DNA from 3 places in the Bradyrhizobium sp. 159 genome. Region 1 is predicted to be linked to each of the others. Evidence: riboswitches for the same ligand, from Rfam matches in the RefSeq annotation. Region 1 holds a riboswitch; each other region holds the start of a gene.
What was found. A riboswitch is a leader RNA that binds a small molecule or an ion and turns the genes downstream of it on or off. The one in region 1 is predicted to bind cobalamin.

Region 1 (3,271 bases):
GAATGCGGAGGCTATATGGTGCTAGGAACTGCTTTGACCGATGCCGATGGCGTGCGCCATGAGATGGCGGGGCTGCTCGGCCTGGAGACCAGCTTTGCCAAGCGCCGCATGCATCTGGGCTATCGTCTCGCCGAACTGGACACGCCGATGCCGGGGCACCGGGCAGGCGCACGCCTGCGCGGCCACGAGTTCCATTATTCGACGATCATCGCCCAGCCCGACACGCCGCTGGCCGTGGTCCACGATGCAACCGGCGCGGTCATTGCCGAGACCGGCTCGCGGCGGGGCCAAGCCACCGGCACGTTCTTCCATCTGATTGCGGAGGACCGGTGAGCGGTTTTGTCAGTTTCGTCTCCGCCGGCCCCGGCGACCCAGAACTCCTCACGGTGAAGGGGACTGCACGGCTGCGCGAGGCCGACGTCGTGCTCTATGATGATCTTGCCTCCGGCGCGATCCTCGATCTCGCCCGTCCCGGCGCCAATCTCGTCGCGGTGGGCAAACGGGCAGGGCGGCCCTCCACCAAGCAGCACCACGTCAACCGCCTTTTGGTTGACTACGCCGCAACTGGCGCGCGCGTGGTGCGGCTGAAGTCTGGCGACGCCGGCATTTTCGGCCGGCTCGAGGAGGAGCTCGAGACGCTGCGCGAGGCCGGCATCGGCTACGAGATCATTCCCGGCGTCACATCCGCCTGCGTCGCCGCCGCGCAAGCCGGCATCCCCCTGACCCGGCGCCACACCTCGCGGCGGGTGCAGTTCGTGACCGGGGCTGACGTCACCGGCGAACTGCCGCAAAACCTGAATTGGGTGGCGCTGGCAGATCCGGAGGCAACCACCGTGGTTTATATGGGCCGGCGCACCTTTCCGGCCCTTGCCGCAAAATTGATCGAGCATGGCCTGGCCGCAAATACGCCGGCGCTGTTTGCGGAATCTCTTGGCCGTTCCGACGAGCGGCTGGTCCGCACCACCATTGTCGAGCTTGCCGAGCAGCTTGCGCGCGGCGGCGCCGCTTCCACCGCCGCCGTCATCCTGTTCGGGGCGCTGGCAGGAGACGATCTGTCATGATGGCCGCGGCCGCCGTTCGCCCCTTGACGCCCGGCTCGCGAAAGGGGCACACAGGAGAGGCATGGTGCTCGACGCGGCGCAAAGCGCCGGAGCATAATCGGGAATGGGGGCGGGCGGACCCAGTTGCGGCGCCCAAATCCCCAGCCGCCCCCGCGACTGTAAGCGGTGAGGGGCTCCGATCAGCCACTGGGCCGCAAGGCTCGGGAAGGCCGGAGAACCCCAGTGAACCGCGAGCCAGGAGACCGGCCCTGCACGTTTTGAGGCCAAGGCCGTCGGGTGTGACGGCAGGAAGGATCTGAGCCATGCATATCGAACCCGGAATCGTGACGGGCGCCAAGCTCGTGTTGAGTTACGCAACCGGCATCGCCGCAGGCGGCGTTGCCTTGAAGCTCGCGGTCGACACCGTGCGCGAGCAGGGCATCGGCTCGTTCGCGACGCGCACGCTCGCCACCACCGGCCTCGTCTTCAGCTTCTTCCAGGTGCTGCCGCACTTCCCCGTCGGCGTCTCCGAGGTGCACTTCATCCTCGGCTCGACGCTGTTCCTGCTGTTCGGTGCTGCGCCCGCCGCCTTCGGCCTTGCGTTCGGCCTGCTGCTCCAGGGCGTCTTCTTCGTGCCGACCGACCTGCCGCAATACGGCATGAACATCACCACGCTCCTGGTGCCGCTGTTCGCGATTCAGGCGTTGGCCACGCGGATCATTCCGCGCAACACGGCTTACGTCGATCTGCAATACCGTCAGGCGCTGGCGCTCTCGACCGCCTATCAGTCCGGCATCGTCGCCTGGGTGGCGTTCTGGGCGCTCTATGGCTCCGGCTTCGGCGCGACCAACCTCGCCAACATCGCGGCGTTTGCGGCATCCTATGCGCTGGTCATCGTGATCGAGCCGCTCGCCGATCTCGCGGTGCTGGCGCTGGCGAAGTCGCTGCGCGGTGTCACTGCGCCCGGCCTCGTCACGCCGCGCCTGCATAACGGCGCTTGAGAGACAAGCGAAGGGCGGCCGGTGCGGCCGCCCTTCGCGCTCGCGATGCTCACGCTTTCCCTGATAGGCATCGGTTGCGGCGATCCCGGGCAGCTCACGCGCGCCGCGGCCCGTGCCATCAACGCTGCCGACATCGTCCTGATCCCGCGCAAGGGGCCGGCGAAATCCGATCTGGCGGATCTCAGGCGGACGATCTGCGCGGACGTGCTCACCAGCGCGAGCACGCGCATCGCCGAGTTCGACTTGCCAGTGCGGGACACGACTGAGGCGGACTACCAAAAGGGCGTGGACGATTGGCACGATGCGGTGGCGGCAACCTGGTCGCAAACCATCGCAAATCATCTCGACGGCGAGGGCAAGGTCGCGCTGCTGATCTGGGGCGATCCTTCGCTGTACGATTCCTCGCTCCGCATTGCGCGGCGGCTCGATCCGTTACCGACGATCGAGGTCGTGCCCGGCATTACTTCGATCCAGGCGCTGTGCGCCGCGCATGCGCTGCCGCTCAACGACATCGGTGAGCCATTCCTGGTCACGACGGGGCGGCGCTTGCGCGAAGGCGGCTGGCCACAAGGAGTCGATACCATCGCGGTGATGCTCGACGGCGGCACGGCGTTCGAGTCGCTCGCTCCGGAAAGTCTGCAGATCTGGTGGGGTGCCTATCTCGGCATGCCCAACCAGATCGTCATGTCCGGCGCGTTGGCCGAAGTCGGCCCGCGCATCGTCGCACTTCGGCAGGAAGCGCGCGAGCGGCATGGCTGGATCATGGACAGCTACATTCTCAAGCGCACGCGTTAAGCGAGGCTGCATGCTCCCCGAATGGGTCTACCAAGAGTGTCCCGAAATCTCCGCGATGCACCGCGAGGCAGCGATCGCGCGGCAGACGCAGTTGACAAAACCGACCGGCGCGCTCGGCCGGCTTGAGCAACTGGCGATCGAGCTTGCGGGCCTGCAAGCGACGGAATCTCCTCGCGCCGCGCGCGTGCCGATCATCGTCTTCGCCGGCGATCACGGCATCGTTGCGCAGGGTGTGTCGGCCTATCCTCAAGCTGTGACCATCGCAATGATGGCGAATTTTGCGTCCGGTGGCGCCGCGATCTCAGTGCTGGCGCGTGAGCTTGGCTCCAGCCTGGAGGTGGTCGACGCCGGCACGCTGGCGCAGGAACAGATGGCGGGCGTCGTCACCGACAAGCCGCGGAGCGGCACGCGCGATTTCAGCGAGGAAGCTGCACT
Region 2 (3,271 bases), on a different contig from region 1:
CCGCTCCGAGGTTGAGGGTCTGCGAATGCGACACCGCGCAACCAGGGACTGACCAGCAACGCCGTCGCGCACGCGAAACGCGTGACGCACTTTGGAAACATGGTGAAAACCTGACGAAAGACGGATCTAGGGCGCGATGCGCCCAGCGGTCATTTCAGGTCAGGAATTTCGGGGGCGGTGGGTCGATTCCGGGCGGCAGACCGCGCCGAACGACCTGCAGCGTGGGTACCATCTCTATCGGGCGCATCACGGCTACCGCTGCAATCACTGGGGCCGGAACGGAGACGGAGAAGCAGCCGTGACAGTGATGGTCGGCCAAAGCGCCCTTGTCGGAATGGCCGATGCCCTTGTCGGCGAAGGAGACGACAACATTGGGCGACGAATTTGTGACATCCAGATCGCACACGCCGTGAAGCACGCCGGCGATCAGGTAGGTCGCGATCACAAATATGGTCATCGCACCGCGCAGCGAGCGCGGCAGGATACGGCCAAATCTGAAGGAAAGGGTCACTCGGGGTTCCGATCGATCGGGCGATGACCGGTACCATGCACTAGGCCGGGGTGTCGATCCGCAACAGTGTTACATCATTATGATCCGGGAACCGGGGGCTCAAGTCACGGGAGGGAACGCTTGACGGAATAGGCGGCAGCTCTGAGCTCCAGCTGCCTCGCGCACGGCAAGGGTGCCAAATAGTCCGAGAGGCTCGCGCGAAGCGTGGATCGATGCTGCATGCTCCCTCCTGTCGTGTATCGTGTCTGCTTGATGAAGTCGGCGATGCGGTCGGCCACGTCTTCCGCGGAAGAAATGATGTTGACCCGGCCGCCGCTCGAATCGACGGCGGTCCACTCAGGTCGATCCAGCGCCCGATCGTTCTACGTCGACAATGGAAAGCAGTTGCCGCTTTGGAAGGACTTGCCTCATTTCACGTACTGGCTGATCCCGATAGCTGTCGGGGTACCGTTCATCGTTCGTTCACTTCTATGGGCCCCGTTAGCGCGAGCTCGCGGCGGAATTCCCACGTGATTAGGGCAAGAGCGACGGCGCAGCAATTGAGGTCCGGACCCCAACGCCGATCGCGTTATCCTCGCGCGAAAGCCCGTGCACTCATCGGCACACGCAGGAAATCGGCAAACTACCCGCAGCAAGCTCCCTTGCCATTCTCTTGGATCGGTGGGCAAGGCACGGTGCCATAGGAGCAGAACACGCAGCAATTGCCCGATTTAGGCTTCAGCCGGGTGCCGCATCCGCGGCAATCGTAAAAGAATTGGCAAGCGTCGGTCGGCATCGTCTCAATGGATCGATGGCCGCATGACGGGCAAATGAGAGTGGATTCGACGTGCATGCCCTCTAACGTAGCATCGCGCGAGCCAGTTTCCAACGATCATCGCCTGGTTGATCCCGGAGGGCACCTTAACGGCAACGATACGAAGGATACGTGCGGAGCTTTGAACGGCATTGGAGTTGTCACCGACGTCGAACGTAGTGTGCGTCGTGATCGCGACCTCGTCGGCCTGTGCGCAAGCAGTAGACCTCACCACGCTCACCGCTGCAACCAATTCATAAGGGATCGACGCGTGATCTGACATGCCATCTCCCGCGGTGTCGAATCCTCGACTTGGCCTGATGATCGGCGCCACGCGCTGACTTCTGCCGCAGCGAAACATCCAATTGACAGCCGTTTGCAAATAAAACTAGGGTGACAACGACGGTTCTCCTTCGGGAGATCAATAGGGAATACGGTGCGGGGATCCCCCAACGCCGTGGCTGCCCCCGCAACTGTAAGCGGTGAGCCTTCGCCAAACGCCACTGGGCCTGCGGACCTGGGAAGGCGGCGAGAGGTAACGACCCGCGAGCCAGGAGACCTGCCGTCAGTCGTGGTCACACGCGAGCACATTGGGCGGGGTGTCCTGGTGGGTGTTGGGGCTGCCTTCTTCTTGAGGCAGCGGCCAAGCTGCGTTCGCGGTGACGTGCCACGTTATCGCGAGTCTGTTGATGACCTCCCGTACAATCTTCGCGCCGCGGTATCGCCGCGCGATTCTGCGCTCAGCTGCATTCTCCTGCCTGGTTTTGTCGACCGACGGCTGGGCACAGTCCGAAAGGACGGTCCAGACGCTCGACCCCGTTGTGGTGCAGTCGCCGGCAACGTCGCCGAGGGCCCAAAGCACCCGACGCAGTTCTGCGACCGCCAGCGCCGCGCGTTTGCGCCAGCAGCGCAACATAGCTGTCAATACCGGTACACAGGTTGCCGCGCCGACTGGTCCTGTCTTCGCCGCACCGACGCTCAACCTCACCGGCGCGAGCACGGCCGGCAGCCGGCTCGGCCTGACGCGACTGCAGACGCCAGCCAGCGTGGAGGTGATCTCCGCTGAAACCATCGCCGAACGCGGCCAGCAGAACATCCTCGACGCGGTGACGCAAAACGCCACCGGCTTCACGGCGAGCCCGGCACCGGGCAATGGCGGCGTCTCGTTCAATACCCGCGGCTTCACGGGCCTTGGCTCCGTCATGACGCTGTATGACGGCACCCAGCTCTATATCGGCGCCGGGACGGTGGCCTTTCCGTTCGACACCTGGTCGACCGAGCGCATCGAGGTGCTGCGCGGCCCTGCGTCGGTGATGTACGGCGCGGGCGCGGTCGGCGGCGCCATCAACGTGGTTTCAAAACTGCCATTGTGGGTCCCTCGCAATCAGGCCGAGATGTCGCTGGACAGCAACATGACCCGGCGAATTGCGGTGGACAGTGGCGGTCCGGTCAGCAAGGACGTCGCCTATCGGATCACCGCCTCCGGCAACATGTCGGATGGCTGGGTCGATCGCGACGACACCTCGAACGTCGCGCTTCATGCCGTGATCCAGATCAAGCAGAACGACGACGTCACCTGGACACTGTCCACGGACTACGGTGACCGCAACCCGTCGCGCTACTTCGGCACGCCGCTGATCAACGGCAGGCTCGATGAATCTCTCCGCTTCTAGAATTACAACGTCAGCGACAGCCACATCCGCTACCAGGATAGCTGGAACCAGGTGAAAACTGAATGGCAGGTGGCCGATGGAATTTCGGTTCAGAACACGCTTTACTATCTGAACTCCAAGCGACATTGGAAGGACGTCCAAGCTACGCCTATAACCCCGCCACCGGCCTGATCAACCGCAGCAGCTATATCGAGATTTTTCACGATCAGCAGCAGGTCGGCAATCGCATGGATGCGAAATTCCGCGGACATGTCCTTGGCATGGCCAATGAGTTCGTCGCAGGTTTCGACGTCA
Region 3 (3,271 bases), on a different contig from region 1:
GTCGCGCTTGTGGAGGCCGCCGACCGCGTGGGGCGGATCGAGGTCGATCAACATCGTTATGACCTTAAGGCGCCGATCGACTCCGAGAAGCCCTCGAAGGGCTCTGCAGGATATCTAAAGCGACGTCACTTCGAAGCCGAAGAGACGGTCTCGATGCGACGAGATCGGTCCGGAGATCCTGAAGACGTGCGAGAAGCTCGGCATCCGCTTGGCCGTGGTCACCATGCACGCGTGCATGAGCCTAGGGTCATAGCAGGATCCCCGCCGCCCGCGCTCTCGCCGCTTACTCCAGTTTCGCAAGTCAGCGTGCATCCTGAGGTCCGGAACTGTTCCTGCGATGTCGCGCAGGCCAACGTCCAGGCTGCACTACTCGCCAGCGGCGACGGAAACAACGAAGGCGCGCCAAAGTCGCTCAGCACGTAAGTGCTTGGCGCACCGAGGAGATCATCTTGACCAACGCCACGGAGGCGATCGAGCTCGCGGCTCGTCGCGGGGTCCGCCGAACACAGGCAGTCCGACCTGATCATCCGTGCGATCCTGGAGCAATCCCGGCCTTGGCAACCCTAAGGAGCCTCATGGCGCTGTGTTCAAGCGGATGTCGGCCGAGCATGATCGCAACTTCCTCACGGGCGAGTTCGAGAAGCTGCTGACGGAAAAGACCAGGCTTGTCGCGATCACGCAGATGTCGAAGCGCCCAGCGCGTTCGTTCTGCTCGCGTTAGCTCACGACTACGCCAAGAGGGTGTTGAGCGGACGCATTCATAAGCGGAGGCTTCACAGATCCACGCGTTTTTACCAGGCCGGGAGTAAGACCGTTGTGCCCTAACTGGTACAGCTGGCAATCGCTTGGGCAATATCGCGGCAACACTTAGTAGGTTGACGGATCGATCCTCGTGCGTCTAATGCCAGCCGTCGTGGTCTTCGGATTTCGTTTGATCCGGAGCTAAGAGGGAAGCCGGTGCAATGCCGGCGCTGCCCCCGCAACTGTAAGCGGCGAGCCGCTGTCCAACGAAGTCACTGAAGCCATGCGGCTTCGGGAAGGCCGGACAGCAGCGACGACCCGCGAGCCAGGAGACCTGCCTCGACAATATATCGTCCACGGGCGGGGTGTCCCGGTGTGCGCCAAGCAGCTGTCGCTCACGCGATATTCGCTGCATGCGTCCGCCATGGCCTTTGCCCCAATTATGGGGTCTGATCTATGTCTATTCTTTCGCTTCCCGTTGCCACATTGGGGACGTCACGCATCGGCCCACGACGCGAACTCAAGTTCGCGCTCGAGAGCTACTGGGCGGGAAACTCCAGCGAAGCCGAGCTCCTCGAGGCGGGGAGTGGACTTCGTGCCGCTAATTGGGCACGGCAGAAATCCTGCGGTGTGACGGTCATTCCTTCGAATGACTTCTCGCTCTACGATCAGGTGCTCGATACCAGCGTAATGGTCGGAGCCATTCCCGACGTCTACGGCTGGACCGAAGGTGCTGTGTCGCTCAAGACCTACTTCGCCATGGCACGTGGCGCTCAGGACGGTGATCACACTCAGCATGGGCCAGGCGTAGCCGCACAGGAAATGACGAAGTGGTTCGATACCAACTACCACTACATGGTGCCGGAATTTCACCAGGATCAGATCTTTAAGTATTCCTCTCGAAAGCCGATCGAGGAATATGAGGAGGCAAAAAGCCTCGGCTACCAAACGCGCCCCGTCCTAGTTGGCCCAGTCACTTTCCTGAAGCTCGGCAAAAGCGCAAATCCCGCATTCAATCCGCTGTCGCTGCTTGATAGGCTCCTCCCAGTCTATGTCGATGTGCTCCGCGAACTAGCCTCGTGCGGTGCTGAATGGGTTCAGCTCGACGAGCCATGCCTGGTGATGGACATCGACGAAGCGTCGCGGGCGGCTGTCCGCCGGGCCTATGCTCATTTCGCAAAGGTTGTGCCGGCCCTTAAAATCATGCTGGCCACTTATTTCGGCGCTATCGGCGACAATCTTGAAACAGCCCTTGCCTTGCCCGTTGCCGGGCTTCATGTCGATCTGGTTCGGGCACCCGACCAGTTGGACGCAATTGTCGCCACAGCCCGCAGAGATCTCGTGGTCTCGCTAGGCGTGGTTGATGGTCGCAACGTCTGGCGCTCCAATCTTGCGGCGCTGCTCGACCAACTTGCCCCTTTGGTCAAAAAGCTGGGCAGGGACCGTGTTCAGATTGCTCCTTCCTGCTCGCTGCTTCATGTTCCGATCGACATTGAGCTAGAGACCGATCTCGATCCCAATCTGAAGACGTGGCTGGCGTTCTCAGTTCAGAAGTTCAAGGAACTTTCGATATTGGGCAAAGCGCTGGCCGGCCATGCTGCCGAGGTGGCCGATGAACTTGCGCTTTCCGAGGACGCAGCCGTGACCCGCGAAACATCGCCCGAGATCCACAATGCGAATGTCGCCGGACGAATGGCCGCGATCGACGATAGCATGCGTCGCCGTCGCAATGCGTTCACCCAGCGTGCCGACGTCCAGCGGGTCGCGTTCGCATTGCCGATGTTTCCAACGACAACCATCGGGTCCTTCCCGCAAACGGTCGACGTCCGGAATGCGCGTGCGGCTCATGCGCGGGGAGCGCTGAATGACGCGCAGTACGAGCAGCTTCTGAAAGCGGAGACAGCCCGTACCGTGCAGTGGCAGGAAGATATCGGCCTGGACGTGCTCGTACACGGTGAGTTCGAGCGCAATGACATGGTTCAATACTTTGCCGAGCAGCTGTTGGGATTCGCTTTCACCAAGCACGGCTGGGTTCAGTCTTATGGGTCGCGGTACGTTCGTCCGCCTATCCTGTTCGGAGATGTCTCCCGGCCGAAGCCGATGACCGTTGAATGGTGGCGCTTCGCGCAGTCTCTGACTAAGAAACCCGTCAAGGCTATGCTGACCGGACCGGTGACGATCCTGAACTGGTCGTTTGTCCGCGACGACATCTCGCGGAGCGAGACATGCCGTCAGATCGCTCTTGCGATCCGAGATGAGGTGATCGATCTTGAGGCGGCTGGAGCGACCATGATCCAGATCGACGAGGCTGCGTTGCGCGAGGGATTGCCGCTACGCAAATCGCAGTGGAGGAACTATCTCGATTGGGCAGTGGACAGCTTCCGCGTTTGCTCGTCCTCTGTCGCCGACGGAACTCAGATCCATACCCACATGTGCTATTCCGAGTTCAACGAAATCATCGATGCGATCGCAGCAATGGATGCTGACGTCATTTCAATCGAGACGTCCCGTTCTAAGATGGAATTGCTCG

Region 2: linked by a shared signal. The riboswitch ahead of IVA96_RS20320 (TonB-dependent receptor plug domain-containing protein) and the one ahead of IVA96_RS03310 (energy-coupling factor ABC transporter permease) in region 1 are both predicted to bind cobalamin.
Region 3: linked by a shared signal. The riboswitch ahead of metE (5-methyltetrahydropteroyltriglutamate--homocysteine S-methyltransferase) and the one ahead of IVA96_RS03310 (energy-coupling factor ABC transporter permease) in region 1 are both predicted to bind cobalamin.

Annotation. Positions count from the first base shown of each region.
Region 1 covers NZ_JADPKE010000018.1:195,252-198,522, reverse strand. Annotated here, with positions in the region: gene IVA96_RS03320 (cobyrinate a,c-diamide synthase) at 1-333, shown strand, start outside; gene cobA (uroporphyrinogen-III C-methyltransferase) at 330-1,061, shown strand; cobalamin riboswitch at 1,107-1,327, shown strand; gene IVA96_RS03310 (energy-coupling factor ABC transporter permease) at 1,364-2,041, shown strand; gene cobF (precorrin-6A synthase (deacetylating)) at 2,087-2,836, shown strand; gene cobT (nicotinate-nucleotide--dimethylbenzimidazole phosphoribosyltransferase) at 2,847-3,271, shown strand, end outside.
Region 2 covers NZ_JADPKE010000072.1:27,527-30,797, reverse strand. Annotated here, with positions in the region: partial or broken gene ihpA (divalent metal ion exporter subunit IhpA) at 1-101, opposite strand, end outside; gene IVA96_RS20330 (hypothetical protein) at 155-511, opposite strand; gene IVA96_RS20325 (GDCCVxC domain-containing (seleno)protein) at 1,134-1,343, opposite strand; cobalamin riboswitch at 1,691-1,886, shown strand; gene IVA96_RS20320 (TonB-dependent receptor plug domain-containing protein) at 1,994-2,977, shown strand; gene IVA96_RS20315 (TonB-dependent receptor) at 3,103-3,271, shown strand, end outside.
Region 3 covers NZ_JADPKE010000081.1:20,413-23,683, forward strand. Annotated here, with positions in the region: gene IVA96_RS21650 (hypothetical protein) at 584-721, shown strand; cobalamin riboswitch at 898-1,098, shown strand; gene metE (5-methyltetrahydropteroyltriglutamate--homocysteine S-methyltransferase) at 1,198-3,271, shown strand, end outside.